4 regions of the Shewanella sp. LZH-2 genome follow, and region 4 is predicted to be linked to each of the others. Evidence: predicted binding sites of a transcription regulator. Region 4 holds the regulator's gene; each other region holds the start of a gene.
The links. Region 4 encodes FliA, which starts transcription of late flagellar genes. Its sites were predicted from a motif close to CTAAAGNTNNNNNNNNNNNNGCCGATA; they were not measured.
Positions count from the first base shown of each region.

Region 1: a site for FliA is predicted at 1,745-1,771, ahead of pomA (flagellar motor protein PomA). Genes of this name have one in related genera too.
Region 2: a site for FliA is predicted at 3,903-3,929, ahead of JM642_RS17195 (DUF5610 domain-containing protein). Genes of this name have one in related genera too.
Region 3: a site for FliA is predicted at 5,845-5,871, ahead of JM642_RS10835 (VC2046/SO_2500 family protein). Genes of this name have one in related genera too.

Region 1 is NZ_CP069350.1:3,127,046-3,134,631, forward strand. Features, by position in the region: gene JM642_RS13800 (flagellar motor protein MotB) at 1-816, opposite strand, end outside; gene pomA (flagellar motor protein PomA) at 820-1,587, opposite strand; gene xseB (exodeoxyribonuclease VII small subunit) at 1,901-2,140, shown strand; gene ispA ((2E,6E)-farnesyl diphosphate synthase) at 2,143-3,024, shown strand; gene dxs (1-deoxy-D-xylulose-5-phosphate synthase) at 3,046-4,914, shown strand; gene grpE (nucleotide exchange factor GrpE) at 5,034-5,654, opposite strand; gene nadK (NAD(+) kinase) at 5,754-6,632, shown strand; gene JM642_RS13835 (L-lactate permease) at 7,383-7,586, shown strand, end outside.
Region 2 is NZ_CP069350.1:3,909,839-3,917,424, reverse strand. Features, by position in the region: gene JM642_RS17220 (ABC transporter ATP-binding protein/permease) at 1-940, shown strand, start outside; gene JM642_RS17215 (hypothetical protein) at 1,051-1,308, shown strand; gene JM642_RS17210 (hypothetical protein) at 1,332-1,538, opposite strand; gene JM642_RS17205 (FMN-binding glutamate synthase family protein) at 1,684-3,174, opposite strand; gene JM642_RS17200 (phosphoglycerate mutase family protein) at 3,186-3,779, opposite strand; gene JM642_RS17195 (DUF5610 domain-containing protein) at 3,963-4,568, shown strand; gene JM642_RS17190 (ferredoxin--NADP reductase) at 4,678-5,427, shown strand; gene JM642_RS17185 (glutathione S-transferase N-terminal domain-containing protein) at 5,499-6,095, shown strand; gene JM642_RS17180 (hypothetical protein) at 6,102-6,521, opposite strand; gene JM642_RS17175 (Fe(3+) ABC transporter substrate-binding protein) at 6,738-7,586, shown strand, end outside.
Region 3 is NZ_CP069350.1:2,431,307-2,438,892, forward strand. Features, by position in the region: gene JM642_RS10805 (M2 family metallopeptidase) at 1-414, shown strand, start outside; gene smrA (DNA endonuclease SmrA) at 555-1,145, opposite strand; gene JM642_RS10815 (hypothetical protein) at 1,278-1,853, shown strand; gene JM642_RS10820 (YchJ family protein) at 1,883-2,377, shown strand; gene JM642_RS10825 (EAL domain-containing protein) at 2,497-4,680, opposite strand; gene JM642_RS10830 (DUF406 family protein) at 4,870-5,157, opposite strand; gene JM642_RS10835 (VC2046/SO_2500 family protein) at 5,322-5,810, opposite strand; tRNA gene JM642_RS10840 (tRNA-Tyr) at 5,936-6,020, shown strand; tRNA gene JM642_RS10845 (tRNA-Tyr) at 6,060-6,144, shown strand; tRNA gene JM642_RS10850 (tRNA-Tyr) at 6,274-6,358, shown strand; gene queE (7-carboxy-7-deazaguanine synthase QueE) at 6,540-7,208, opposite strand; gene queC (7-cyano-7-deazaguanine synthase QueC) at 7,397-7,586, shown strand, end outside.
Region 4 is NZ_CP069350.1:1,479,461-1,487,046, reverse strand. Features, by position in the region: gene JM642_RS06735 (chemotaxis response regulator protein-glutamate methylesterase) at 1-988, opposite strand, end outside; gene JM642_RS06730 (chemotaxis protein CheA) at 1,009-3,312, opposite strand; gene JM642_RS06725 (protein phosphatase CheZ) at 3,328-4,065, opposite strand; gene cheY (chemotaxis response regulator CheY) at 4,079-4,462, opposite strand; gene JM642_RS06715 (RNA polymerase sigma factor FliA) at 4,510-5,223, opposite strand; gene JM642_RS06710 (MinD/ParA family protein) at 5,216-6,097, opposite strand; gene flhF (flagellar biosynthesis protein FlhF) at 6,102-7,481, opposite strand; gene flhA (flagellar biosynthesis protein FlhA) at 7,493-7,586, opposite strand, start outside.

The sequences.
Region 1 (7,586 bases), 1.6 Mb from region 4:
AATTGGATTATTTGAGGCCATACCGACCACTTTCATCCGTTTAGGATCAAAACCCTTGACCTGCAATAACACATCAGCCACAGCTACAGCACGTTTACTGGAGAGATCCCAGTTTGAGCTATAGAGCTCATCACTTATCTGCATATCGTCGGTATAACCCGATACGGTGATAATTCCCGGCACATCTTTGAGCAACTCACCCACCGAACGCACCACGGGTTTAAACCGCGGTTGCAGGAAACCAGAGCCTGAGGCAAATGAACCTTTTTCACGGATGCGAATAATAATTTGCTGTCCAAGTGACTCAATTTCAATCGCACCATCGGTGATCTCTTTATTGAGCTCCTGCGCCATTTTTTTCACTTGCTGATTGATTTTATCCTGCGCTGCCGCAGCCTCGGCCTTCACTGCATCTGCGGTTTCTTGAGCTGTAGCCGTTGCTTCGCCACCTCGCTGCGAACCGTTCTGTTGTTGTACCCCACCCGCACTATCATCTTCCCCCGCTTGGAAATCCAACGTGGGTTCGGTCATTTCATTGGTTTGTTGGTTGATGATCTCAATCGGCGTGGGATCGGGACGACCAGGACGGAACTCGAGGGCAATCACAGACGTCCCCTTAGGAATATCTTTGACTTCGACTTTGTTTTGCACCCCAAATGCATACTTCATCGAACCTGCAATCTGCTTAAACTTCATCACATCCATTTCGGAGAATGACAGCAGCAACACGAAGAAACACATCAAGAGGGACATCAAATCGGCAAATGTTGCCAACCAGAGTGGTGCTCCGGGCGGTGGACAGTTGCACTTAGCCATGGGCTACTCTCCGTCCGTTGTATCGATTTTCCGCTGTTTTTCAGCAAGATAGTTTTTCAAAAAGCCTTCAATTACTCGAGGGTTTTGGCCATCTTGAATCGCCAATACCGCATCCATAATCAAGTTACGGTTTAGCATTTCCTCACCCATTCTAAGGCTTAATTTATCGGCGATAGGAATACACACCATGTTAGCCACTACCGCACCATATAGGGTAGTTAACAACGCAACCGCCATTGAAGGGCCAATCGATTTCGGGTCCGACATATTGGATAACATCGCCACCAAGCCCACTAGGGTACCAATCATCCCCATCGCGGGTCCTACGTCACCAAAAGCCCGGAAAATGGCGATGCCGTTGCGATGGCGCTCTTCGGTGAGGGCGATATCTTTTTCAAGCGCGGCACGCACCACCTCACCGTCATGACCATCCACTAACATATCGACGGCTTTTTGCATAAAACTGTTTGAAATTTGTGCTTCTTCAAGAGCAAGAAATCCACCTTTACGCGCCGCATCAGCCATCGTCACTGATTGTTCGATAAGATCTTCAGGTTTATCAATTTTAAACATAAAGGCTTTTACTGCGATTTTAACCGCACCTAAAAACTGTTTTAAATTGAATTTCATCATCACGACGAAGAAGGAACCACCGAATACGATAAAAACAGAGGGGACGTCGATAAAAATGGCAATGCCGCCGCTGGTCATCATGGCCCAAAGGATAAAACCAAAGCCCCCGACTAGTCCAATAACTGTAGCTAAATCCACAACGGCTCCTCAATATTCTGTATAAACGACATGATACTGACTCTATTGGCAAAATAACACTAAATGTCATCCGTCAACGGTAACACTTTGGTCTTAACCCAAGCCTTATTTTATGATGTCTTAAGATGATTATAAGCATAATGCTACTATTGTCATTTATCGGACAAGCTCTAAGCAAGTTTAGTGGCAATTTCTATTTTCTGAAAAAAATTCAGCAACAAAGCGTGCTATCGAGCAAATATCCATCGACTGAATTTGACCCTTGAGCCGCCCTGATATACCTTGTGTCCGCTCTTTCAAAGGAATTATTAACGTGGCAAAGAAACCCGAAAATCTCAGTTTTGAAGAATCCCTTGGTGAACTCGAGCGCATCGTTGCTGAGTTAGAGCAGGGCGATGTCTCTCTCGATGATGCGTTAAAACAATTTGAACGAGGCATCAATCTGGTGCGTAACAGCCAGGCAAAACTTGAACAAGCTCAGCAAAAAGTGGCCATTTTACTCAAGCAGGATGAAAATGCGCCCCTATCTCCCTATGCCGTTGAGGGCGAATAAGCGTGTTAGTCAATGCAATAAAAGAATATCAACTACGAGTTGATAACCAATTAAAACAACGTTTTAGTACACTCGAAGATACAGCTCCTCAGTTAAAAGCCGCGATGACCCATGGTGCCCTTTTAGGGGGAAAACGCATTCGTCCCTTCTTGGTTTACAGTGTCGGGCAAATGTTTGGTGTAACACTTGAAAAACTCGATGCCTGCGCCGCCGCGATTGAATGCATCCATGCCTATTCGTTAATCCATGACGATTTACCCGCTATGGATGATGATGCACTTCGCCGTGGTCAACCCACAGTGCATATCGCTTTCGATGAAGCCACCGCAATTCTTGCTGGGGATGCACTACAAACTTTAGCTTTTGAGATTGTGACTGAAGCCGTGCCAGGGATTACCAGCGAGCAACATATCGCTATGGTCAGAGCATTGGCAAAAGCCTCTGGTTATCGGGGGATGTGTGGCGGTCAAGCCATCGACTTAGCCTCCACCGATAAGCACATTGATCTTAAAGCATTAACTCAACTGCATAATATGAAAACAGGGGCGCTGATCAGCTGCGCTGTTGAGTTAGCCTTGATTGCCGCGAACGCGCCAAAAGATCAATATCAGACTATGATGGAATTTGCCCATGCCGTAGGACTTGCCTTCCAAGTCCAAGACGATATTCTGGACATTATTGCCACCACGGAAGAACTCGGCAAACCTCAAGGCTCAGATGCCGAGTCAAATAAGAGTACTTTTCCGCAACTACTTGGACTGCAAGGCGCAAAAGATACCGCCGCGCAACTGATCCAAGAGGCACTATCAGCGCTGGCTAAATTGCCATACAATAGCCAGTTAATTGCAGACTTCGCCCGCTATATTATTGAGCGAAGAATATAAAAAGAGACGAAGTATCTCGCTATGAGTTTGGACATTTCTCAGTTTCCGGTGTTGGCACAGGCCAACACACCTAATGAACTCCGCCAGCTTCCACAGGCCCTATTACCCCAATTGGCCGATGAGTTGCGGGAGTTCCTTCTTAAGTCCGTTGGCATGTCCAGCGGACATTTTGCCTCTGGGCTTGGCACAGTCGAGCTGACTGTTGCCCTGCATTATGTCTATAACACCCCGTTTGACCGTTTGATTTGGGATGTTGGTCACCAAGCCTATCCCCATAAAATCCTCACTGGTCGCCGTGATAGAATGCACACCATTAGGCAAAAGAACGGTTTACACCCCTTCCCTTGGCGGGAAGAAAGTGAATACGACACCTTTAGCGTAGGCCACTCAGGCACCTCCATCAGTGCCGCATTAGCCATGGCCGTTGCAGCCGAAAAAGAACAGGCAGGCCGTAAAGTGGTTGCAGTGATTGGCGATGGTGCAATGACAGGCGGCATGGTGTTCGAGGCAATGAACCACGCGGGTGATTTGCACAATGATATGCTGATGGTGCTAAACGATAATGAAATGTCGATTTCAGAAAATGTCGGCGCACTCAACAATCACTTAGCCCAATTGATGTCAGGCCGCTTCTACACCACGATTCGTGAAAGCAGCAAGAAAGTGCTCAAGGGCATGCCTGTTATCAAAGAAATGGCCAAGCGCACCGAAGAACACCTCAAAGGCATGGTGGTTCCTGGCACACTGTTTGAAGAATTAGGCTTTAACTATATCGGCCCTATCGATGGCCACGATGTCGATGCCCTAGTGGAAACCCTGCGCAATATGCGCAATCTCAAGGGGCCACAAGTGCTACACATTATGACCAAAAAAGGTCGCGGTTATGAGCCAGCAGAAAAAGATCCTATCGGTTGGCACGCCGTCCCTAAATTTGACCCATCACAGTTTAAGAAGCCAGCGACTAAGCCGGGACTACCAACCTTTTCCCAAGTGTTTGGCAAATGGTTATGTGATATCGCTGAGCAGGATGAAAAAGTCTTAGGCATTACCCCTGCCATGCGTGAAGGGTCGGGTATGGTGGAGTTTTCGCAGCGCTTCCCAAAACAATATTTTGATGCAGCCATTGCCGAGCAACATGCGGTGACCTTAGGCGCAGGGTTTGCCTGTGAGGGCTATAAACCTGTGGTCGCCATTTATTCGACTTTCCTGCAACGCGGCTATGATCAGCTGATCCACGACGTCGCATTGCAGCGTTTACCCGTACTATTTGCGATTGACCGTGGAGGTATTGTCGGCGCCGACGGCCCAACCCATCAAGGGGCGTTTGATTTAAGCTTTATGCGCTGTATTCCAAATATGGTGATTATGGCGCCATCGGATGAAAATGAATGTCGCCAGATGCTGTATACCGGGTATTGCTATGATGCAGGTCCAAGCGCGGTACGCTATCCAAGAGGTAGTGCAACAGGTGCGACTCAAGTTGAAGCCATGACGGCGCTGCCAATTGGTAAAGGGGTGATTAAGCGTTTAGGCAAACGTGTCGCGATGCTTAACTTCGGGACTACCTTAGCCGCAGCACTCACTGCCGCAGAGACTTTAGATGCGACAGTGGTCGATATGCGCTTTGTGAAACCGCTGGATGTGGATTTAGTCAAAGAGATGGCGCAAACCCACGATGTGCTCGTCACAGTGGAAGAAAACGCCATTATGGGCGGCGCTGGCTCAGGTGTGCTAGAGCTTCTGCAAAAGCTTAAAATGCCTAAACCTGTACTACAAATTGGCTTGCCCGATGAGTTTATTAAACATGGATCACCAGAAGAAGTGATCCATGACTTACAACTCGATGCCGAAGGCATGTTAGCGCAGATTAATGCCTATCTCGCCAATTAAGCTCAAGGGAGCTTGCTCCCAGTTTATGAAAAATAAGCTACTGATTAACTTACAATAAAATTTTTAAACTAAAAAGGACTGCATCTGCAGTCCTTTTTATTGGTTTAACGTTTTATCGCTTACGCTTCAATATCAATCGAAGCAGACTCTTGGCTAGGACCACCTTGAGACACCATCACCATGGCTGGGCGCAATAAACGGCTATTCAGTTCATAGCCTTTTTGCATTACTAACATCACAGTATTGGCTGGGAATTCAGCACTTGGTTGCATACCAATCGCTTGATGTTGATCAGGGTTGAAGGCTTGTCCTTGAGGATCGATTTGTTTTACACCAAATTTCGCCACAGCGGTCAACAAACTCTTTTGTGTTAACTCAACACCTTCATAGATAGCTTTAGTGGTTTCATCTTGCGGATTAGTCCCTTGCAGCGCTCGCTCCATATTGTCTATCACTGGCAGCAATTCGTTGGCGAATTTTTCCAGAGCAAACTTATTGGCTTTCTCTACATCCATCGCAGCACGACGACGAATGTTATCCACTTCGGCAGCTGCACGTATTACTGAATCTTTTTGCTCATCAACTTTCGCCAAAGCGTCAGCGAGTAACTGTTCCAGCTCTTCAATACGGAAATTGGCTTGGGTAAGCTCATCAATCAGACTTGCTTCTTCGGTAGAAACTTCAGACTCTACACCCTCTTGGATCAGATCCTGTTCTGCTTTAATCGACTCGTTGCTCATTTTCACTCCAGCTAAAAATGCTTTGTTTCTAAATACTCTGGGCATATTATGGGGATCAATTTTGACGTTTCAAGGCCTAAGGCCAGATCTAGCATAAATATGACCACAAAGTTCCACACCATTGGCCTAATTGGTAAGCCGCATCATCCAGGGACAAATCAAACCCTCAAACGTCTGCACCACTGGCTGACGATGCAAGGTTATGAAGTCCTCGTAGAAGAGCGGGTAGCAACTGAGTTAGGCCCACAAATTGTGGCGGTTGATTTATTAGAGATTGGCGAGCGTTGTGATTTAGCGATAGTCGTTGGCGGTGATGGCAATATGCTCGGCGCCGCCAGAGTGCTGGCGCGCTTCGATGTGGGCGTGATTGGTGTAAACCGTGGCAACCTTGGCTTTTTAACGGATTTACCACCGGATGCATTCGAAGAGGCGCTCGCTAAAGTGCTCGATGGTGAGTTTGATACCGAGCACCGTTTTTTACTTGAGGCAGAGGTCTATCGCCATGGACAGCTAAAAGCCAGTAATACCGCGGTAAATGAAGCGGTGCTGCATCCGGGTAAGATCGCTCACATGATTGAATTTGAGGTCTATATTGACAATCAATTCATGTACAGCCAACGCGCCGATGGCATGATAGTTTCCACTCCCACGGGGTCAACCGCCTATGCACTGTCAGCAGGTGGGGCGATTCTCACCCCCAATTTACAGGCATTAATTTTAGTCCCGATGTTTCCACACACCTTGTCATGCCGCCCTATTGTGGTCGATGCTTGCAGCACCATTAAGATGGTGGTTTCCCCTGAAAATGGCGAAAACCTTGAGGTTAGCTGTGACGGCCATGTGCATTTAGCAGTATTACCCGGCGATGAGATCATCGTGCGCCGCAGCTCTGAGCAACTTAGGCTTATCCATCCTAAAGGCCATAATTACTTCCATGTGTTGCGAAGCAAACTTGGCTGGGGCAGTAAGTTGTTTTGAGTTTGTACGAGGAGATGATGCGAAGCTTAACTCAAGCAACCTACCATAAAAAATATAGATAATGACTGACTATAGTTGTTAACAAAATGGAGTTGTGCAGCTGCATTGCTGTAAACAGCTTTATTAACCGTTATTAAATTTCAGATTAACTCATATTTCATAAAGTGACATTGCTCACGCTCAATTTCCCCACCCGATAAAATGTGAGCTAAGTCACACTAAAAATTTCCATCTAAAAATCATATAAAATAATAAAAATCATAAATTTAAAATAAATCATTAAAAACCACCGTTCCTTTTAATGAAAACCTGCGTGACATAGATCACACCTTAATATTGTCTTAAAAATTCATTAAGTGCCCATTAATGAAATAAATGGATCAGTTAATTGCAATACTGATCGCTAATTTAGTGAAGATCTGATTTTTTATAACTAAAAAGCATACAAGTTAAATTAATTACTGAGCATAGGAATATACAAACCACTCTTTAAGTGACATTGGTCACAGTTGAAGAAATCCTATGAGAGAAGCCTCCCGCAGCACTGTAAATTAGCATTTCATACAGCAGTCAAAATGATCTAGATCATATAAGTTCAACCCCGAATAGCGTCTAGTACACACCACAGAATGTCGTAACAGTGATTATTAGTAGTGAATACTGCTGATTTATCCACCATAAGTTCTGATATCGAAGCACCAATAAGATTCCTATAAAAAATAAGACAGACCACTTTATGTAGAGGCAAGCATGACAATACTCCAACTCCTCGCCAGCTTGACGCCAGTGCTCAGTGTAATGATCTTTCTTGTATTACTGAGAATGCCCGCGTCAAAAGCTATGCCCATTTCCATGGTAGTTACGGCCATCGCCGCCGTATTTATTTGGCAAATGGATACCACTCTATTGGCCGCATCCGTTCTTGAAGGACTGCTGTCAGCGATCACGCCATTA
Region 2 (7,586 bases), 2.2 Mb from region 4:
GACCAACAATGAAATGACCATAGGTGACTTTGTGCTGATCAATGCTTTTATGATGCAGCTCTTTATGCCGCTAAACTTCTTGGGATTTGTCTACCGTGAGATCCGTGGCGCTTTAGCCAATATCGAGCGGATGTTCAGTTTGCTGGATAAACACCCTAGTATTATAGATAAACCCGATGCATTAGATTTTCACCCTTCCCGTGGCGAGCTCAGTTTTGAGCAGGTCAGTTTTAACTATGATGACAGACCCATACTGCGTAATGTTAGTTTTAAAGTTGCAGCGGGTAAAAAGGTCGCTGTGGTTGGGGATAGCGGTGCGGGAAAATCCACATTAATCAAACTATTGTTCCGCTTTTACGATGTAGAGCAAGGACGTATTTTGATTGATGGACACGACATTCGCCAGTTAACACAAGATGCGCTTCGCAGAGCGATTGCGATAGTGCCACAAGATACAGTGTTATTTAATGATTCTTTAGTTGAGAACATTCGTTATGGTCGCCCTGATGCGAGTGATGACGAAGTGCGCGATGCTATTAAACTCGCTCATTTAGAAGATTTTATTGCTTCACTTTCAAAGGGTTGGGATACCAAAGTGGGTGAGCGGGGATTAAAACTTTCAGGTGGCGAGAAACAACGAGTTGCGATTGCTCGCGCGATCTTAAAAGGATCGCCAGTGTTAGTATTTGATGAGGCGACTTCATCCCTCGATAGTCGCTCCGAACAGGCTATTTTAACGGCCCTTCGCGAGGTGGCCAAAGGACACACCAGCTTAGTGGTTGCACATCGATTATCGACTATTGTTGATGCTGATCAGATTGTTGTTTTAAGCAAAGGCGAAATTGTTGAGCAGGGACATCATACAGCATTATTAGCCCAGGACGGCCTTTACGCTAAGTTGTGGCGGATACAAAATGAACAACAACAGCTCTTGGTGTAATTATCAAAAGCGTTTGCTGTAAGTCTAATAGCGTTGCGACAATTCAGTTTTTATTCAGCTAAGGCTCTCTATACTCGAATCCAAGCAAATAATCATAAGAGGTGCTTGGCATGGAAAATATGGCATTAAGAGTCAATATTGAAGGCAGAGAAGAGAAAGTCAGCACAGACTGGTTTGCCATTATGGCAACGCTTCAAAAGCGCGGTGTAGATTATGATTCGCTACAACGAATTCATGCTGAGCTCAATGCAGGTCTGAAAGTGACAACAAGACGGTTAACGCTGGCAAAACTGAATCTAGATATGGGACTGGCTGGGATTATTCGTGGAACGAATGAATATAACGCTGATATTCATGGTGTTTGTTAAGCAGAATAATAGGATATATAAAATTATATCCCCTTGGGTTTTCCAGCCTTCCAACCTTCACACAGCAGATTGAATTTATTGGTCGAGTCGTCAATTCGTTTCAGACGAATGACTTGACCTTCACGAAAACACAACAGCTCGCCTTCGATCTCTGTTAAGCGATTACAGCTCTTACAGCTTGTGCTGGCAGTTTTGCTGTCAGACATTTGGCTTACAAAGCTAGATTTCACAGTGTTTCCTTAACAATAAATATGAAATGATTTAATTTAATGCGTGTATCACGGATTTTACTCCTTTTGTGATACACATTCAAATTAGTTATTGCTGAATTAACTTTAGATGAAAGTCGTATGTTATGCACTGGAAATTTATTAATTATTGATTGATATGGGAATAATATTTATCCAGTGAAACCGACAAGCCACTTTCAAGAACAATCCGTACATGGGAAGGTTTGAGCTGCCTTGGTTCTGTTACCCCACATGCATGGGCTATTAGCGCCAAGTCGTGGTGTAGATTATGGTTATAATTGGCAACTCGGTTAGATTTATCTTTTGGATCAAGTCCTTGCTGAAGTTTTTTATTGTGTGTGGTAATTCCAGTGGGACAAGTGTCCTTGTTGCATTGCAATGCTTGAATACAGCCTAAGGCGAACATATTCCCACGGGCTGAGGCGATAAAGTCGGCGCCTAAGGCGAGTGCCCAAGCAACCCGTGAAGGGACGATGAGTTTACCAGAGGCGATCACTTTGATACGTTTACGCAGTCCGCGTTGAATCAAAATATTGACCAAAATAGGTAGACTTTCTTTTAGCGGTAGGCCAACACAATCCATTAAAGGTTGCGGCGCGGCACCTGTTCCACCATCGGCGCTATCTAAGGTGAAAAAGTCTGGAGCAGATGCTTCTCCACGACGTTCAATTTCATCGCAAAAATCTTCAAGCCATGTTACGTCGCCGAGTACGGCTTTTATTCCTGTGGGTTTACCCGTTACTTCGCGCACTCTGGCAATCATATCCAGAATATCGCCAACATTTTTAAACTCGATATGACCGTTGGGACTGATGGAATCTTGTCCCTGTGGAATACCGCGAATATGGGCGATTTCCTCTGTCACTTTTACGCCAGGTAGGATGCCACCTTTACCGGGTTTTGCACCTTGACTCATTTTGATTTCAAACATTTTGACTTGAGGGTGCGCTGCAATTGTTTTGAGTTTGTTATCGTCTAAATGGCCGTGCTCGTTACGAACGCCATATTTGGCGGTGCCGATTTGAAAGACTAAATCACAGCCGCCCTTTAAATGATAAGGGCTTAAACCGCCTTCACCTGTATTTAACCAACAACCTGCCTGCGCCGCACCATGGGATAAGGCGGTGATAGCGGGGCGGGACAGAGCGCCAAAGCTCATGGCAGAGATGTGGCAAATGGTATTTGTGGTGTAAGGTTCGTGGCAATCGGCGCCAATAGTCAGCGGATGAATGGGTGTAATGTCCTCATCTTGGGTCGGAAAGGCGGTATTCATAAACATAATCGTACCAGTCGTGTCCAAGGGCCGGGTCGAGCCAAATGCTATCGTTCTATCGACATTTTTAGCCGCTCTATATACCCAGCTTCGTTCTGCGCGGTTAAAGGGGAGTTCTTCTCTGTCCTGGGCAAAAAAGTATTGTCTGAAAAATTCACCTTGTTTCTCAAATAAATATCTAAAACGACCAATCACAGGATAGTTATGGCGTACTGCCTGTTTGGTTTGCAATTTGTCAGCAAAGTACATGTAGACAATGGCTAGAGCGCCAAAACCGATAATGATTAAAAACAGCCCAGATAAGAGATCTAGTCCCCACATAAACCAATTCAATTCGTGCATCTTGTTATCCTCTATTCATTGCCGTAGCGGGTGGAGATCAAGCTGGCAGGTTGTCCATCATTAATGGAAAGTAAAAACAACTGGCTGTAATCATCTTCACTGATGTTGGGAATGTCTGGTCCACCGAGAGCCTTGATGATAAGTGGCACGGTGTTGGAGTGCCCTGCAATTAAGCTGTTACCTTTAACCGCATGTACTTGTTCAACAATATGTTGGATATGGGTTTCGAGAGGTTTTTTTGCCTCGAGCACAGTAATCGGTAAATGCCGTTCCGTTGAAATCGGTAATAAGGTTTGCTGAGTTCTTTGATATTGGGTCGCAATCAGCTGTGAAATGGGGGTACGTTTTAAGGCGCTGATAAGCGCCTGAGCACGTATATTGCCACTGGATGAAAGGGGAGGATCGCCTGCGGGCTCGTCGGCTTTTTCTGCATGTCTTACGAGAATGATTAATCGATTATCGGCAATAGCTTGATTGATCGGACTAAGTCCAATGCTGGCGAAGAATAGCAGACTTATCAGTAATGATTGTATTAGTGTTCCCGAATTGAAACCGATTCTTCGATTATGCCGCAAAAAACCATGTAAATACTGGGCGATTGCCATGCCTTATATCCTTATTTTATGGGCGAGTATTAAGAGGGGGTTAGGATGGTATTGAACAAACAAACCTATTCTCTATTTGTATCATCGCATTAAGTATGAATGGTACTGCAATTTATAAAATTGCTAAAGTTGCTCAATTTTTGGTCGATAATTAAGTCTCCCCAAGTTGAGTGGACTAGCATCATGGAAATCAATAACCCTGCACAGGTACAGAGCACTTCTTCGACCCACAGTAAATATGCTGAAAACGCGGCAAATAGTGATAAGACGAAAAATGTGGATGCCACTTCTAAACAGACGGCGCAGCAAACCAGTAAGCAGTTAATGAATCAAGCGATTCTATCGGCGCAGGAAGATGTAAGCCTAAAGTCGGGTGATCAATCTATGACCTTGCTTTATCGCGCAGCAATCGAAGCGATAAACAAAGAGTTAGCTCCTTCTATGGGCGAGAACGCGATTCAAACCGCCTATGATAACGGTGTCGATACGTCCCCCGAGGCCACTGCCGATCGTATTGTGAGTTTCGCGACGCAATTTTTTAGTGTTCATCAGCAGCAAAATTCGAATATGAGTTTTGACGAACAGCTCGACAGCTTTATGACCATCATTGGTGGCGCTATCGATAATGGCTTTAAAGAGGCGAGGGATATTTTATCTGGTCTTAAAGTGTTGCAGGGCGATATTGCCGATGGTGTGGATAAAACCTATGGGCTCGTTCAAGAAGGATTACAGGCCTTTAGGGACAGTTTTAATAAAAAATCAAATGAGACTCAAGCGACTAACACTTAATTTAATCCTGCATATCTTAACTCTTAAGCCCCTTACAATAAGGGGTTTTTGTTGTGTGAATAACCGTCTATGCTAGGAGCCTATTTAACGTTTTGCTTGAGGGCGAGTTATGTGGACTAGGGGACGCGTTATTGAACGTATTGATTGGAACGACAAGTTATTTTCACTGCGGATAGCGGTCGAGTTAGCTCCCTTTATTCCCGGTCAATTTATTAAACTCAGTCAACTGCAAGATGATAAGCGTATCGCTAGAGCTTATTCCCTTGTTAATTCTCCCGATAAACCCTATGCCGAGATTTTGGCTGTTGCTGTAGAGGATGGCCAGTTATCCCCACAATTACAGAATCTTACCATCGGTGATGAAATAGAAATCACTCCAACGGCAACGGGTTTTATGACCTTAGATGAGATCCCAAAGGGAGAATTACAAGGTCGGCATTTATGGTTTTTAGCCACAGGTACGGCCATCGGGCCATTCTTATCCATGCTGGATACCGCCGAACCTTGGCAGCGTTTTGAGAAAATTGTGCTTGTCTATGGTGTGCGCGAAGCTAAAGATTTAGCCTACCTCGATAAACTAAAGGCTTATTCGATGCAATATCCAGATCAGTTTATCCTGTGTTTAACTGTGACCCGTGAAAAGCTTGATGACGCATTGCAATGTCGTATCCCCGATGGCTTAGTCTCGGGTGAAATCGAGCGAAAAGTCGGATTAACCTTAAGTGCGGCGGATTCCCAGGTGATGATTTGCGGTAATCCTGGGATGATTAGCGGCGCCCAAGCGGCATTGCTTGATAAGGGGCTCTCGAAAAATTTACGCCGTGCTCCTGGGCAAATTACCGTAGAAAAATATTGGTAATAATGAGAGTGTTTAGCATCCGTTACCAACGTATTCGTTGCTTTATAGTTGTCGTTTAGAAGGATTTTTTGATGAAGTTGCTCTGCTCCCTTGCGTCACCCTATGCTCGCTGTGTTCGTAGCTTAATCCGTTATTTAGGGATTAAAGATATTGAAGAAGTTCTCGTTAATCCAATGGAAAATACGGCACAGTTGCTTGATGTTAATCCGTTAGGTCAGATTCCTTGCCTGATCACGAATGATGGCGTGCCTATTTTCGATAGCGAAGTGATTATGCGTTATCTGGACGCAGAATTAGGTTCACAGGAAATGTTTGGCGGTCAACCTTATAACTGGGTATTGCAGTGCCAGTACTCGATGATCAAGGGATTAATTGATAGCGCGGTGAAGTTGCGCCAAGAGCAAATGCGTGAAGATGAGGGGGTGAGATCAGCTTTTTGGACATCACGTTTTGAGCAGGCTCTGCTGCGTGGGTTGATGCAGATGGAGCATCAGAGCGTGATTACTCAAGCAACCATACAAGCGCCACAGTTAGCGTTAATCTGTTTGTTGGATTATGTGGATTTCAGACACCCTGAACTCGATTGGCGTAAAGTTGCTCCAGCGACTGCGATCTGGTTTAGCGAAATGCGTGATTTACCTGCGTTTGTAGATACTCGCCCACAATAAATATTGTCAATGGTCGGTTAAGCGCCGGCCTTTAGGCTTATCTCGGCGATTATGTTCACCAAATGCGCCGAAGAGCTCTTTAGTCATGCCGTAGTCAACTCGGCGATCGTTACCAGCTTGGCGCCTATCGTCATAGTGTTTATAGTGGCACTGACATTGGCTTTGGGTGCAGCCTTTCATTGGAATTTCAGGCGCTTCTTTTGACAGGAAGCGTTTTCCTTTAATTGCATCGACCTGTTTGCAGCAATTTGCTTCATTTTCAATACTCACGCAGTGGAAGGCATTCAATATCGTCGTTCCGTGTTTTGCTCGTTTTGCCGAACTCGTGGTTTTGGCAAACGACTTGTGCTGCTTTTGACTATTTTGGTAGGTCATAAATATCGCTAGTCCAAGAATAGTAATGAAGAGTAGTAGCATGCTAAACATAATACCTCCCAACTATTTTTAAAAATTAAGATTCAGTTTAGTTTGGTTTGAGATAATTCGCCTTTTTATATCTTAATTTCATTAAAAACAAAAAGTTATACTAACTATTGCTCTCCTCAAGTCGATCAATTACTCTTGCGAAACTGATAACTATTATCATTAATAGTCTTAACTATGGACTCACGTTTGACGTCATTATTTTGAGGAGAATCGCGAATGAAATGGGTAACTTGTGCCGCTTTACTTGGGTTAATGTCAGTTGCGCAGTCTGCACATGCGGATGAAAAATTAACGGTTTATTCCTATCGTCAAGCATTTTTGGTTGAGCCCATCTTGAAGCGCTTTACTGAAGAAACAGGCATTGGCGTGAATGTGGTGTTTGCCAAAGACGGGATTGCCGAACGTATCGCCCGTGAAGGTCGCTTATCACCTGCGGATTTAGTGTTAACTTCAGATTTTTCTCGTTTGGTCGAATTAGTCGAAAAAGATCTGACTTCTCCCGTGAAAAGTGAGCAGCTCAATAGCAATATTCCCGCGCAATACCGCGATCCGGATGGGCAATGGTATGCCTTGACGATGCGTGTTCGAAACCTCTATACGGCAAAAGATCGCTTAGGCCCACAAGCGATTAGTTATGAAGAACTCGCCGATCCTAAATACAAAGGTAAGATTTGCACTCGCAGCGGTAAGCATCCTTACAATATCGCCTTGGTGGCTTCGATGATTGCTCATCACGGTGAGGCGGACACGAAAACGTGGCTACAGGGTGTTAAAACCAATTTAGCCCGCAAGCCTCAAGGTAACGATCGCGGACAGGTTCAAGCGGTAAAAGAAGGCCTATGTGATATCGCGATTGGTAACAGCTACTACTATGGCAATATGCTGCAAGATCCGGAGCAAAAGAGCTGGGCTGAAGCCGTGGTGATTAATTTCCCGAATCAGGCTGACCGCGGTGCCCATGTCAACGTTTCAGGTATGGTGCTCACTCGCCACGCGCCGAATAAAGACAATGCTATCAAGTTGATGGAATTCCTCTCTGGCGATGTGGCGCAAAAAGCCTATGCC
Region 3 (7,586 bases), 950 kb from region 4:
CAATATAACCAAGCCTGGTGGGAATTAAGAGAGAAATACCAAGGCGTTAAGGCCCCGACTGATCGCAGCGAAGCCGATTTTGACCCAGGTGCAAAATACCATGTGCCCGGTAATGTGCCTTATACTCGCTATTTCCTCGCGCATATTCTGCAATTCCAGTTCCACAAGGCGCTGTGTGAAACGGCTGGAGACAAGGGCCCTGTGCATCGATGCAGTATTTACGGCAATCAAGCGGCAGGAGAAAAACTCAATAAAATGTTAGCGCTTGGTGCAAGCCAACCTTGGCCCGTTGCCTTAAAAGAAGTCACAGGAACGGAAATGATGGATGCGAGCGCCGTACTCGATTATTTTGCGCCGCTTAAAATCTGGCTTGATGAGCAGAACAAAGCTGCGAATCGTCAATGTGGCTGGTAATTAAGCCTCAGGTGCGAGTCATATCCACGCCTTAAACTAAACCGATAAAAATGCCCAACGATGTTGGGCATTTTTTTAAGCTCCAGTATTAACGTCTAACGCTCGCGACAATCAGAGAAATCAATGCGTTCGCAAATCCATTAACGCCATCCCATTCCCTTACGATTTGCTTCTTTATTCTCAATCTTAAGCTGCTCGGATTTAGTCAACATCACATATAAGGCGCCCGTGCCGCCCTGCTCGGTTTTCGCAGAATGGTAGGCAAGTACCATATCAAGCTGAGATAACCAGTGACATACCGCTGATTTAAGCAATCCAGCCACGGGTTTACTGTTATGGCCTTTACCATGGATAAGCATCACACAACGTTCCCCATGGGCCTGCGCCGCTAACAAATAATTGAGTAACGCATCTCTGGCCTGACTTAAACGGTAGGCATGCACATCTAACTCCATTTTAATACTGTACTGCCCCAGCCTTAAGCGCTTAAAAACAGCCCCCTGAACCCCTTCACGCTTAAAACTGGCTATATCATCGGATGCCATAATCGGGATCAAGCTTAAATCCAGCGGCATACAAGCCAAATAAGCCTCACGTTGCAGCGCATCACGGCGCTGAATTTGCTCATCCGTTAATGCCTTAGGTTGTAAATTCACCACCTTGACATCACCTTTAAGTGGCACAACTCCCGCCATTTCTTCAAAAAATAGTGCCGATTCATTATCCAGCATGGCAAGCTCCTCCACTCTTCACTCTCAGTGTGCACTTTTACAACAGAAACACACTTTGTAAACATTCACCCCTTTAGTTCAGCGGGCACCTCCATTATAGTGGCGCCATGAATGCTTGATTAGAATAATGTAATGAGATTTTTGCTGCTAGCCCTGATATGCCTATTGTCGCTGCCGAGTTTTGCGACCCCCTCAAAAGCCAAGACCAGCATGACAACAGATCAATTGATAAATGCGAATTATCCTTTGTTTACTCAAGCATTTAATGAACTTAATCACGACGTCACTGCCGAGATTTATGCGAAAGACGCAAGTTATCTGTCAGAAAGTCAAAGTAAAGAAATTTATTACGGCCGTGATAATATTGTCGCCATTTATCAACGCTTTTTTGATAAAATCCGAACCAAAAAGGCCCGTATCGATATCGACTTTCGGGTGCTAAACCGCAAATTATCAGGCAACAGCGCGTTCGACACTGGCTATTATTTAGTGCGTTTTTATCCCGCCGAAGAGACTGGCGAACCCGTGAGTGAATTTGCAGGCAAGTTCGTCATTGGCACACAAAAAGACACCCAGCACCGCTGGAATGTCACCCTTGATATGAACAATCGAGCCGAGCCTAGTTTTTATTTGAATGCGAAGCCTGTGCCAAATCTTTACTATGGCCGTCAGTTTCCGCCGTTACCTGACAGTAAAAAACCAAAGTAATAATCTTTATTATTTAGCAAGTTACACTCATGACACCAGAAGCCTATTGTCCCTGTGGCAGCCAAAAACCTTATCAGCACTGTTGTGAAACGTTGCACCTTAATGTTGATTCAGGGACTCAAGTGGCCACCACTCCCGAACAACTAATGCGTTCACGCTACTGCGCATTTGTGTTGAAAAATTTTGATTACATTATTAAAACTCACCATGTAAACTTTCTCGATGGCTTAACCTTCGAACAACTACAGCAAGGCCCACATCCACATTGGTTAGGGCTTGAGGTCTTAGCTGCGAATGAAGAAATCTATCCCGATGGTACTCAACGCGGCAATGTGACCTTCAAAGCTTGGTATAAACTCACGGGTGAGATTGATGCAATCTATGAACGATCTGAGTTTATATTTGAACAGGGCCGTTGGTATTATACCCAAGGACAACAAATGCAGGCCAAACGCCCTGGGCGCAACGATCCCTGTGTTTGCCAGAGTGGTAAGAAATTTAAACAGTGCTGCTTAACACGATAGTTTTTTTGATGACAGTATCGACTCATAAAACAATCGATTCATAAAACAATCGACTCATAAAATAAAGGCAATCAATTGATTACCTTTATTTTTTTATCACATCAATACGAACATCTGGTTTAGTGGGCGATAAAACTCGATTGTTTCGCGGCCAGCAAAAACTGCGCAAACTCGGGTTCTCGCAGGGCTGGACTGTATAAATATCCCTGTGCCTGATGACACAAACTCTTGGCTAAAAACGCCTCCTGCTCAACGGTTTCTACCCCTTCTGCGGTCAAGGAAATATTGAGCGCACTCGCCATCGCAATAATGGCCGAGACGATTTCTTGGCTTTCGCGGCTAATCGTCAAATCTGAAATAAACGAGCGATCGATTTTTAACTTACTGATAGGAAACTGTTTAAGGTAGCGCATCGAGCTGTAACCCGTCCCAAAATCATCGATAGCCAAGCCTACCCCCAGTTCAGCCAACTCCTGACACAATAAGGTCGCATGGCGAATATCGCCCATGAGTTCCGTCTCTGTAATTTCTAAAATTAAGGTTTTGGGCTTTAAACGATAACGGGTCAAGAGTTGCCATACTTGTTCATACAAATTACCACTAAAAAACTGCCGCGCAGACACGTTAACATGCATGCTAAGATCGGCATTGTGATGCTGCCAAATATTCAATTGCCGACAGGCCGCCTCTAATACCCAACTGCCTATCGCATTAATCATCCCCGATTGCTCGGCAATATCAATAAACGCGCCGGGATATAGCACGCCTCTTTTGGGATGATGCCAACGAATAAGCGCTTCGGCACCGATATAAGTTTGCTGTTCGAGATCCCTTAAGGGCTGGTAATAAAGCTCAAATTGTCGACCGCGAATAGCACTATGCAAATCGCGTTCAATTTGCGCATCTTCCTTAAACGCACTCAGCAATGTACTGTTAAAGACTTGAATTGCTGTGCCCTTTTTCTTCTTCGCATATTGCACTGCAATATCGGCGCAGGTCAGTGGTGCAAATAAATTTGCCACCGAGGCAATATCAACCACGGCCAGTGCGGGTTTAGGTTCCACTTGTTCACGGCCAATTAATATCGGCATGGCTAAATGCTGGTATAAGCGGGTGCTGATATAACCCAAATCATAAACTGCGTTATCGTCGGTCAGTAATACCGCAAACTCATCACTACCGACACGAGCGATTTCAGTCGCTTTGTTGATGTCTGAAAAATGCTTTAAGCGCCGGCCAATCTCAATCAACAGGCTGTCGCCATTTTCATGACCATAAGTATCGTTAAAACGCTTAAAGGCGACTAAATCGACTAGCAACAGTAGCCCATGTGTTGTTCGCTCGAGCACTCGATTAAAGTGACTGCGATTGTTAAGTCCAGTCAAGCTACAACGCCACGCCAGACGTTCCAACTCCGCTTTGTAGTTATGCTCATCCGTACTTTCTTCACCCGACACTAAAGCGTAATGATTGCCTCTATCGGTGATAAATTGGCTCACAACATATTTCAGCCAATAACGACTACCATCAGCACGATTAAATTGCACTTCACCTTTTGCCAGTTCACCTCTGAAAATTTTTGCTAAGGTCTGCTCAGCTAACGCATTGTGCTGTTTGAAAAAAGTTAAATCACGTAAATTAGTGCCAACGCTCCTGCTGCGCGAAATACCACTAATATCCTGATGGGCTTGGTTAACGTACTCCACTTTTTCAGTGTGCAAGTTAATCAACATAGTCATTTGACGAGATTGTTCTATGGCGCAGCGAAAAAGGCTGAGACGTTCTTCTTTATCGTAAGCATGTTTGGTAGCAAGAGTGAGGGCTAATTGATCGGCCATTTGGCAAGCCAGATGAATTTCACTATCGTGCCAATGGTGTGTGAGCTGCGCACGCTCAATGCAGAGCACGCCCTCAAGATGGCCATTGATACGGATGCCAACTTCGAGACTAGATAAAATTTGGCGTGGAATAAAATAACTATCGACTAATTCTGTCAACCGCGGGTCAATAAGCGTATTACCAGCATCTATATGTCTGTGATTTTTTAGTTCATTTAAATAACGCGGCACCGTTTGCAGCAGTTTAGGACGGTAGATGTCCTGCAGCGCCATCGCCCCAAACTGGGCGACGAGAGATTGGGTGTTTTGCTCGGCAGAAAAAATCCACACCGACACCAAGGAGACCGCTAAATTCTGACACAGTAGCTCTGTCGCTAACTCTGCCGTCTTAGTGAAATCACCCTGCTGCTTTGCCGTAGAATGGACTAAAGACTCTAATAAGTGTTGATGCTGACGTCGCTTCACTCTGATCCCTACAAAACTTCGTGTTGGGTAAAACGATACTGCTGCGACTAACACACTAAAGATAGGAGTGTTAATGGAGCCGATTTATCATTGTTTTTGTTGACGCAGATTACACTATCTACATTTAAAACAGCAACATCGGCCACACTTTATTACAAATTAACCTCGACTTGTATCACAGGGGTTGCGCTATAGACCATTCTCTAACTGGAAAATCATTTTTTCGACACTGACATCAAATACCAGTTTGAGCGTCACCCCCGTTTCACCTCGAGTAACGCTCGCTTGCGTGTGTCGAAAACGTGTCTGAGCACGCTCAACCATCTTTGCCGCCTCATTTTCCGCCTCGCCACCCGTAAACTGCAACTCAAGCACAGTATCTTGTTCATCAATCACAGCACCGATGTCGACAAAGCTGCCGCAATCGGTACATGTGTCGTTTACTGTGGGGGTTTGTCCTGCAATGATACCTTTCATAGGGTTATCCTCTCTAATGGTCTCATGTTAAAAACTCAACATAAGCGATTCAACATTAATATCACTAACGACTAATTATAGGGAATGATGATGAGAGAGACTCTGGTATTGCTCACGCTTATTACCCGAAATAATACCTTTGATAATAAATAGCCTCAGTAGCATTAAGCACTGGTTAAGCGTGGGATCAAATTACGTTGGATCGCCAGTTGATCGGCAAAGTGCATGATTTCAACTTGAGGAGATGGCAATTGTCCCCGCTGACGCAAGCGAGTTGTAAACTCACAGTTACTTAAGGCTTCGGCGATGGCGATGGGTTCACCACCTCGGATCACTAATGCTTCCGGTCGCAAGGCCTGTTGCAATTGAAATGCTCTTGCCCCTTGCTGCATAAACACGGCGCTATTGTCGATAATATGATTGTCTGAGGATAAATCCGCCACTAACGTTTGTTTTGGTGGTAATTCAAACTGACGTTGTAGTTTTTCGGCAGTATCGAGTTCTTTTTGCCATTGAAACTGCGCCATGTCCCTCGCGTCAGCAGACAATAGCGACAGCAACAGGGCAAACTCACCTCGCCTGTTGTGTTCGATTGCCGCATTTAAGCGGGAGCCAATTTGGGCTTCATTGATTAAAGGAACATCGATTTGCATAAAAAAACATCGCTAAAACAACTCGTTGTCAGTTAATCGACCAGTTGAACAAGAACTTTAGGAAAATTTTCATATTTAGACTTTACATGCCTAAGGTTTCTGACTACTATGGCGGCCGCAATTGAGGAGGGGTTCCCGAGTGGCCAAAGGGATCAGACTGTAAATCTGACGGCTCCGCCTTCGAAGGTTCGAATCCTTCTCCCTCCACCATTTGCACTAACAATTAGCGATGCTATAAAAGATACTCGTGGAGGGGTTCCCGAGTGGCCAAAGGGATCAGACTGTAAATCTGACGGCTCCGCCTTCGAAGGTTCGAATCCTTCTCCCTCCACCACTTTTATCTTCTGTTGTTCGTCAATCGTTAGTCTGCTGTAAACTTGCTTTACCCTTAAATCTGGCCAAGATTTAAGATAACTTTAAAATCAGACTCGATGAGTAAGACTAAAAGTTGAAGAAAATATGTGGAGGGGTTCCCGAGTGGCCAAAGGGATCAGACTGTAAATCTGACGGCTCCGCCTTCGAAGGTTCGAATCCTTCTCCCTCCACCACTCTTTCTCATATCACGCTATATACCGCTTTATTCCCCAAGTTTTCTTTCTAGCATTCCACCTTATCCAAAGTTATTTTTTATCGCTTACTTAAGACTATTGTCTTTAATTCATAGATTTTGCTGATAAAAAAACGCCCCATTCGGAGCGTTAAAGAAAAGTGCACAGCGCTAAGTAGCGATTAATCGATATTCAAGTACTTATGGGTCTGAATCGATAAACGCCAGTTGCGGGCAATACACACCTTCATCGCTAATTCCGTTGCCCTTGGTTTTTGGCTGATGGGTTGCAGACAGATGGTTTTCGACGACACATCAATCCCTTTGAGCAACTCATCGAGTTCGTCGATATGATTTTCGGTTGCTATCGGGTGCTTTATCTCGTTGGCGCGGCTCAAGGCCTGCGCTAACACCTTATAACCACCTTTCATATTGATCTTTGGCGAGACAGTCACCCAGGTATCAGCATCGCACTTCACTTCAAAGGTACCACTGGTCTCGATTTGAGTGGCAAAGCCAGCAGCATGGAGCGTGTGGGTTAATTCATTCAGATCGTACATGCAAGGCTCGCCACCGGTGATCACCACATGGCGCGCCGTATATCCCTTAGCGTTGAACGCCTCGATAAGACTCTGCGCCGTATGATTAGCCCAGCGCCCCACGGAACCATCGACGGTGATCACTTGTTCGGGTGACACCTTGTTTTCCTCAAGCAGATCCCAAGTCTGTTTGGTATCACACCAAGCACATCCCACAGGGCAACCCTGTAAACGTACAAAAATGGCGGGCACTCCGGTAAAGACACCTTCACCTTGAATGGTTTCAAAGACTTCGTTGACTGGGTAATTCATGCTTGCGTTCCGTTTTTCTGGGGCGGCATTTATAGAGGATTTTAGCTGCAGCTGCAAGTTTTTACCGCCTCACGCATAGTGTTCCCAAAAGCGATATACCCGTCGCCACGCGCCAGCAAAGAGTTTGCAAGCCCTAGCGCCTGAGTTACACTTACGCCCTATTTTATGTGTCAATTTAAGTGGATCCTATGTCAGCAGCGTCAGTTTCAAAGGTGGTAGTGGTTTTCAGTGGCGGACAAGACTCAACGACTTGTCTTATTCAAGCCTTAACTCAGTTTGATGAAGTCCACGGGATCACCTTCGATTATGGTCAACGTCACCGTGAAGAAATTGAAGTTGCTAAATCCCTCGCCAAGCGCTTAAAGATCACTAGCCATA
Region 4 (7,586 bases):
TCGCACCAGCAGCTTTAAGCATGCGTGCTCCTTCTCGGCCGTCAGCTCCCATTCCAGTTAACACTACAGCAAGCACATCTCCACCGTAGGCTTTTGAGGCTGAAGCAAAAGTGATATCGACACAAGGCTTATAATTCATTTCAGCACTACCAGCGAGCACTTTTATTCGGCCTGTGACGCCTGCACGCTCTACCATCATCTGCATTCCACCTGGCGCTAGATACGCACAACCTGGACGCAAAATATCGCCATTTGCCGCTTCTTTTACCTCGATTTTACATAAACCATTTAAACGATTTGCAAATGCTGGGGTAAAAGCGGCTGGCATGTGTTGGATCAGCAAAATAGGGTGCGGATAATTTGCTGGAAACTGAGTCAAAATTTTCTGTAAGGCGACAGGCCCCCCCGTCGACGTACCGATTAACAATAATTTGTATTGCTTACCACTAGCACGAATAGACGATACAGGTGACGTACGCACTGGCGCAGGTGCACTTTGAACAGGTGTGGCCACATTCCCTAATACCGAGCCCGTGCTTGGTCTTGGGGGAATTGGGGCAACGCTAGGACGCGCCACTGGACGGAAAATTCGACGACGACCAAGAGCCTTGACTCTTTGCTGCAATAACAAAATCGCTTCATCTTTATTGGTCGCGATATCTTCAAAACGTTTAGGTAAAAAATCTAACGCACCCGCATCTAGGGCGTCTAAGGTAGCCTTAGCGCCATCATGGGTTAATGATGAAAACATCAGAATCGGGGTTGGACACTTTGCCATGATTTCACGGACGGCTGTGATACCGTCCATCACAGGCATTTCAATGTCCATAGTGATTACTTGGGGATTAAGCTCAGCAGCCATCTTCACCGCTTCAGCCCCGTTAGCAGCCGTCGCGATCACTTCCAGTTCAGGATCTTGATTGACTATTTCACTAACACGTCGTCTAAAAAAGCTTGAGTCATCAACGACTAATACTTTAATGGCCATTCCATTCCTTAACTTGGGAACTAACTTTTATTTTTCGCATAATGCTTTAATAACCCAGGAACATCCAAGATAAGCGCAATACCACCATCGGATGTAATCGTTGCCCCAGCCATACCTGGCGTACCGTGCAACAAGGCTCCCAGTGGCTTAATCACCACCTCTTCTTGGCCAATCAGTGCATCCACAACAAAACCGATCTGCATCATACCTAACTGCACTATCACAACATGACCATGTTTCTTGTCACCATGTTTGAAGGTAGTTTTATTTCGATGCAACCAATGCTCTAGATAGAAGAGCGGCACGGCCTTGTTGCGAACGATGACAGTGAGTTGTCCGTCAACAATATTGGTTTTGGTAAGATCGAGATGAAAAATCTCATTAACACTGGATAAAGGTAATGCAAAAACTTGTTTCGCAACATCAACCATAAGCGTTGGCATAATTGCCAAGGTTAACGGCACTTTAATCTCAAGTATGGTGCCTTTGCCTTTCATCGAGTCAATATGCACAGTACCGTTGAGTTGGGTGATACGGGTTTTAACCACGTCCATTCCCACGCCACGACCAGAGATATCTGAAATCTCGACCTTGGTCGAAAAGCCTGGGGCAAAGATCAAGTTATAAGCTTCATTGTCCGTCATACGCGCAGCGGAATCTTCATCCAACACGCCACGTTTAATGGCAATTTGTTTTAACTTTTCGGGATCCATACCTGCGCCATCATCTTCGATTTTTAGCAGAATATGGTCACCCTCTTGGCTTGCCGATAGAGTAATCGTCCCCGTCCTGGGTTTGCCAGAGGCTTCACGGTCATTTGGCATTTCAATACCATGGTCGACCGAGTTACGGACCAAGTGAACTAAAGGATCCGCCAGCGCCTCAACCAAGTTTTTATCAAGGTCAGTTTCTTCACCGACCAACACTAAATCAATTTCTTTATTGAGCGTACGGGCTAAATCACGAACAACGCGAGGGAAACGGCCAAAAACCTTTTTAATAGGCTGCATACGGGTTTTCATGACCGCGCCTTGCAAATCAGCAGTCACTAAATCTAGATTCGCGAGTGCCTTAGACATCTCTTCGTCATCACGACTAATGCCCAAACTCACCAAACGGTTACGTACTAATACTAGCTCTCCCACCATATTCATGATTTGGTCGAGTCGTGCAGTATCTACGCGAACGGTCGTTTCACCTTGAGGAACATTTGCAGATGAGGCTGCGGCCGCTTTAACAGGAGCCTTCTCGGCGAGCGCAACTTCGGCCTGAGGTTTAACCGCTGGAGGTGTTACCGGAGTAACACTGGCTTTAGGCACAGCAGGAGCCGCAGTAGATGTGGCAGGAGTGGGAGTCGGTTTCGCAGATTCCACTTTTGCAACAGCTTTGGCTGGTGCCCCACCTTTTCCATGAAGTTCGTCGAGTAAACGCTCAAATTCATCGTCAGTAATTTCGTCTGAATCGACAGCAACAGCAGTTGGTGTTGGTGTTGACACTGGCACAGCAACAGTTTCAACCTTAGGCTGAGGTGATATAGGTGTATCTACTTTGCCATTAAATTTTCCTGAACCATGAAGCTCATCAAGCAGGGCTTCAAACTCATCGTCAGTGATATCATCACCCGAGCTGGTAGCTTGTTGTACTTTGGGCTTGGCTGTATTTGATACAGAGGGAGTTGACGCAGTGGGTACTGCCACAACATCAGCATTAGTAGTGTTAGTCACACCGGGACCTTTTCCACTACCGTGCAGTGCATCAAGCAAAGCCTCAAACTCCGCTTCATTAATCTCATCAATACTTGAGTTTGAAGAACTCACAGCCTCAACAGGCATCTCTTCAACTGCGACAACGTCAACAACAGTTTCAATAACGGGTTCGGGCTCAGCAATAGATTGAGGCTCTGACGCAGTTTGTCCTAATTCTGACGGCAGAGGCTCACCAGAACTAAGTAACTTTAACTTTGCAAGTAATGCAGCATCAGCAGGATCTTGTTGCTCTCCCTGCTGGGTTTGAGCAAACATGGTGTTAATCGCATCAACAGCTTGAAGAATAATATCCATTAATTCTGCTGTGACACTGCGCTTGCCAGTACGCAATAAATCGAATGTGTTTTCTGCCTCATGGCAGACATCAACCATGGGAGTCAAACTTAGGAAACCTGCGCCGCCCTTTACGGTGTGAAACCCCCTAAAAATGGCATTTAGCAAGTCAGTATCATCAGGATTATTCTCAAGGGCAACAAGCTGCTCTTGAAGCAACTCTAATATTTCCCCCGCCTCGATTAAAAAGTCCTGGAGTATCTCTTCATCTACATCAAAGGCCATCAAATTGACTCCCAGTTAGAAACCCAGACTCGATAGCAGATCATCCACTTCGTCTTGACCTGTTACTACATCTTGACGAAGCTCGGCATTCATTATCGGCCCTTCAGCTTCAATATTATTTTTCTGAGTAATCTGACTCTCAATCATTGGCTGCTCACCAAACACCGTCAGCATAGACACCAGATTACTTTCAACTTCCATCACTAGATCGATTACCCTGCGGATCATTTGTCCAGTCAGGTCTTGAAAATCCTGCGCCATCAATATTTGGTTGAGCAATTCGCGTAATCGGTTTGAGTCCAATTCACTTCGCGACATCAAATGCTGAACGTTATGGCAAAGCACCTTAAAATCACTGAGGGCAATTTCACGACGCATTAATTTGTCCCACGATGGCATCACTTGTTGGATGTTCGCGGTTAATGCATTCGCTAACGGCAAGCACTCCTCAACAGCATCCATAGTCTTATTTGCAGCTTGTTCAGTCATGTCAATGACATAACTTAGCCGTTCCTTAGCATCGGGTATTTCTGTATTTGCTAACTCAACTAACCGATTATCGATTTGGAAATCCATAAGAGCGCTATGCAATTGGCGAGTGAGTTTGCCTACCTCATCAAAAAGTTCCCTCTGAAGAGGAGCTGCCAGTTCTCTTAATAAATCATCAGCTTGATTTTGTTCATTCGCGCTTAACAGTTCGACTAAACGCTGAGCATGCTCGAGCGTGATGAGCCCTGATGTATGTGACTTCATAGCTCATCCCTGCTTAAGCGAGTCGTTCAAATATTTTATCTAGCTTCTCTTTCAATGTTGCTGCGGTAAAAGGCTTTACCACATACCCATTCACACCCGCTTGTGCAGCAGCAATAATTTGTTCACGTTTTGCCTCGGCAGTGACCATTAATACTGGTAGATGCTTCAAGGAGTCATCGGCCCTAATGGCTTTAAGTAAATCGATACCCTGCATGCCTGGCATATTCCAGTCTGTAACGACAAAATCAAAATCGCCTTTTTGCAACATTGGCAAGGCGGTTGAGCCATCGTCCGCTTCCTGGGTGTTGTTAAAGCCCAAGTCTCGCAACAAGTTCTTGATGATACGTCTCATTGTCGAAAAGTCATCAACGATGAGAATCTTCATATTCTTGTCCAAGGTTTCCTCCGGTGAGCTGACATTCAGTGCTCAATTAATAATTATACTTATGTCCAATGCTTGAGTTTGCCTTTGAGTCGCAACATTGCCTGACTTAATATCTGGCTAACACGCGATTCGCTTACCTCAAGAATGGCGCCAATCTCTTTTAAATTCAATGCTTCATCGTAGTATAACGATAGCACTAGCGCGTCCCTTTCGGGCAATAATTTTATCGCCTCAACAAGTGCAGAATGAAACTGGGTTTCTGCCAAGACCTCAAACGTACCATCGCTAATATCATCGCTTGTAGTGAGTATATCCTGTGATACGCCTAAGTCTTCTATCCCTATGATTTTACCAACAGAAACATCGTTAAGAATATGATGGTACTCATCGAGCGTCATATCAAGTTTTTCTGCAATTTCTGTGTCGCGCGCATCACGACCTAGCACTTGCTCTAATTCATCAATAGCTTGGGCAACTCGACGATTATTTCGGTGGACAGAACGAGGAACCCAATCGCCACGGCGGATTTCATCCAACATGGCGCCACGGATCCTTATGCCGGCGAAGGTTTCAAACTTTGCACCTTTACCGCCATCAAACTTAGATGATGCTTCTAACAATCCCATCATCCCCGCCTGTAGCAGGTCATCTAACTGTACAGAGGCAGGTAATCTGGCGAGCAAGTGATGTGCAATTCTTTTAACCAACGGTGCATACTGTTCAACGATTGACGTTTTATTGTCTAAACAAGTATACGCTGCGGCTTTATTCACTCGTTTTTTCCTCTTGAAAATCTGGTCGTTGAACTAAGCGCTCAACGAAAAACTCCAAATGCCCACCAGGTTGCTGTGGTACTGGCCAGCTCATAATTTTATTCGCTAGGCCTTGGTAAGCAATTGCAGCGGGAGACTTAGGATAAGCTTCAACCACTAACTTTTGCTTGCGAACCGATTTACGCAAATTTTCATCAAATGGAATGGTCGCAACTAATTCAAGTGCCACGTCCAAGAATCTGTCGGTCACTTTACTGAGTTTAGCAAACAATTCCATACCTTCGCGTAAACTACGCACCATATTTGCAACAATTTTAAAGCGGAAGACGCCGTGTTCACGGCTGAGGATTTTGATTAATGCATAGGCGTCAGTAATAGACGTTGGTTCGTCACAAACAACAACCAACACATCCTGTGACGCACGGGAGAAACTGAGTACCATGTCAGAAATCCCCGCGGCAGTATCCACGATGAGAATATCAAACTGGGTGCGCATCTCACTGAAAGCACGAATTAAGCCCGCATGTTGCGCAGGACTTAGCTCTACCATTCCCTGAGTACCCGATGTGGCTGGCACAATCCCAATACCTTTAGGCCCCCGGACAATAATGTCATCTAACTCAGCATCGCCAGACAATACATGGGAAAGGTTACGTTCAGCACGGATCCCTAACATGACATCGACGTTTGCTAAGCCAAGGTCAGCATCAAGCACTAAGACACGCTTGCCCTTCTCGGCTAATGCTACGGCAGTATTGATGGATACGCTGGTTTTACCCACACCACCTTTACCACCCGTAACCGCGATTACTTTCACTTTTTCGTTATAGGGTTGATTCATCATACGTAAACCACTTGCTTGATCCAGGGTCATAACTCTACTCAAATGCACAGGTCATATTATCTGACCACGCTGTGTCTGGTAACGATTGTTGTTCTGTGTTTTCTAAGGCCGCTAATGCTTGCTCAGCGAGCATCAAAGTATCAGCAACTTTCATATCTTCGGGCACTCGCTGCCCATCCGTAACATAACTTAATGGCAATCCACTTTGGATCAACACACTTAATGCGCCCGCTAACGACACAGATTCATCAAGTTTGGTGAGTACAACACCAGATAAGGGAATGCGTTTAAAGTGATTTACAGCATCTTGCAGCACGCGGCGCTGTCCTGTGGCAGACAGTACCAGATAACTGCGGATAGGTATTCTGCTATTTGCAGTTAAATTATCAAGTTGCTGGTAAAGCCGCATATCTCGTTGGCCCATACCCGCGGTATCTATCAATACTAGCTTGCGATTTCTAAACTGATACAGAATTTGCTCTAGTTCAGCAAGGTCATGGGCTTGTTTGACTGGGCAGCCCATGATTTTGCCATAGGTGGCCAATTGCTCATAGGCGCCAATACGATAATGATCTGTGGTAATCAATGCCACTTGGTCAGCACCATGGTGAGCAGCAAAGCGTGCGGCCAGTTTAGCCAAGGAAGTGGTTTTCCCCACACCAGTGGGACCAACTAATGCCACAACACCGCCTTGCTTAACAATATCATCACCTTGATTATCAAGCATATTAGCAAGACTTTGCGGCAGTGCACGAACTAATTCTGCAGGAGTATAGTGTTGGCTCAGCGCAGCTAATTTGTTTGCCACCGCTGGTGAAAACTCGGCCTCCAACAACTTTGACTCCAGCATGGCACCGACAGGGTCGATACGCTTTTTATGCTCAGTCATCAATGCTGAAACCTGATGGGTCAACAAATTACGTAAGGATGATAACTCGTCGCGCATGGCTTCAAGATCGGCATTTTGCTTTTGCGAACTCTGTGACTTTTTATCGAAGGGATTGCCCATATCACGGCGCTCAGCTTTAGGCGCAGCTGCGGTGGCTTGTAATCCTTTAGCCCATGCAGGAAGCTCAGCATCTTGTTGTTGATGCGTGAGTTGTTGGTTTAAACGATTTTGTTGCTTCTCAAGCAAGGCTTGGAGTGAGTCCGCTGGCGCCGAGGGTTTTAGCTTAGTTTCAGCGCGGATCGGCGCTTTGGCGCCGAGCGAAACTAAGTCATCACTCACATCCATAAAGGTCGGAGTGGCAGCAGGCGCTTTCGCTTTTGGCTCGTCGTAGTCAACGGCAGCGACAATCTCAATACCGCCGTTCACCTTTTTATTGGACATAATCACCGCATCGGAGCCGAGCGTGTCCTTCACTTGGGCCAGTGCAGCACGCATGTCTTTGGCAAAAAAACGTTTAATCTTCACTTATGCGTCCTCTACTGGCCGACGGCAGATACGATGCGTATTTGCTTTTCATCGGGGATTTCTTGGTAAGAAATCACTCTGAGATTAGGAATAGTATATTTAACA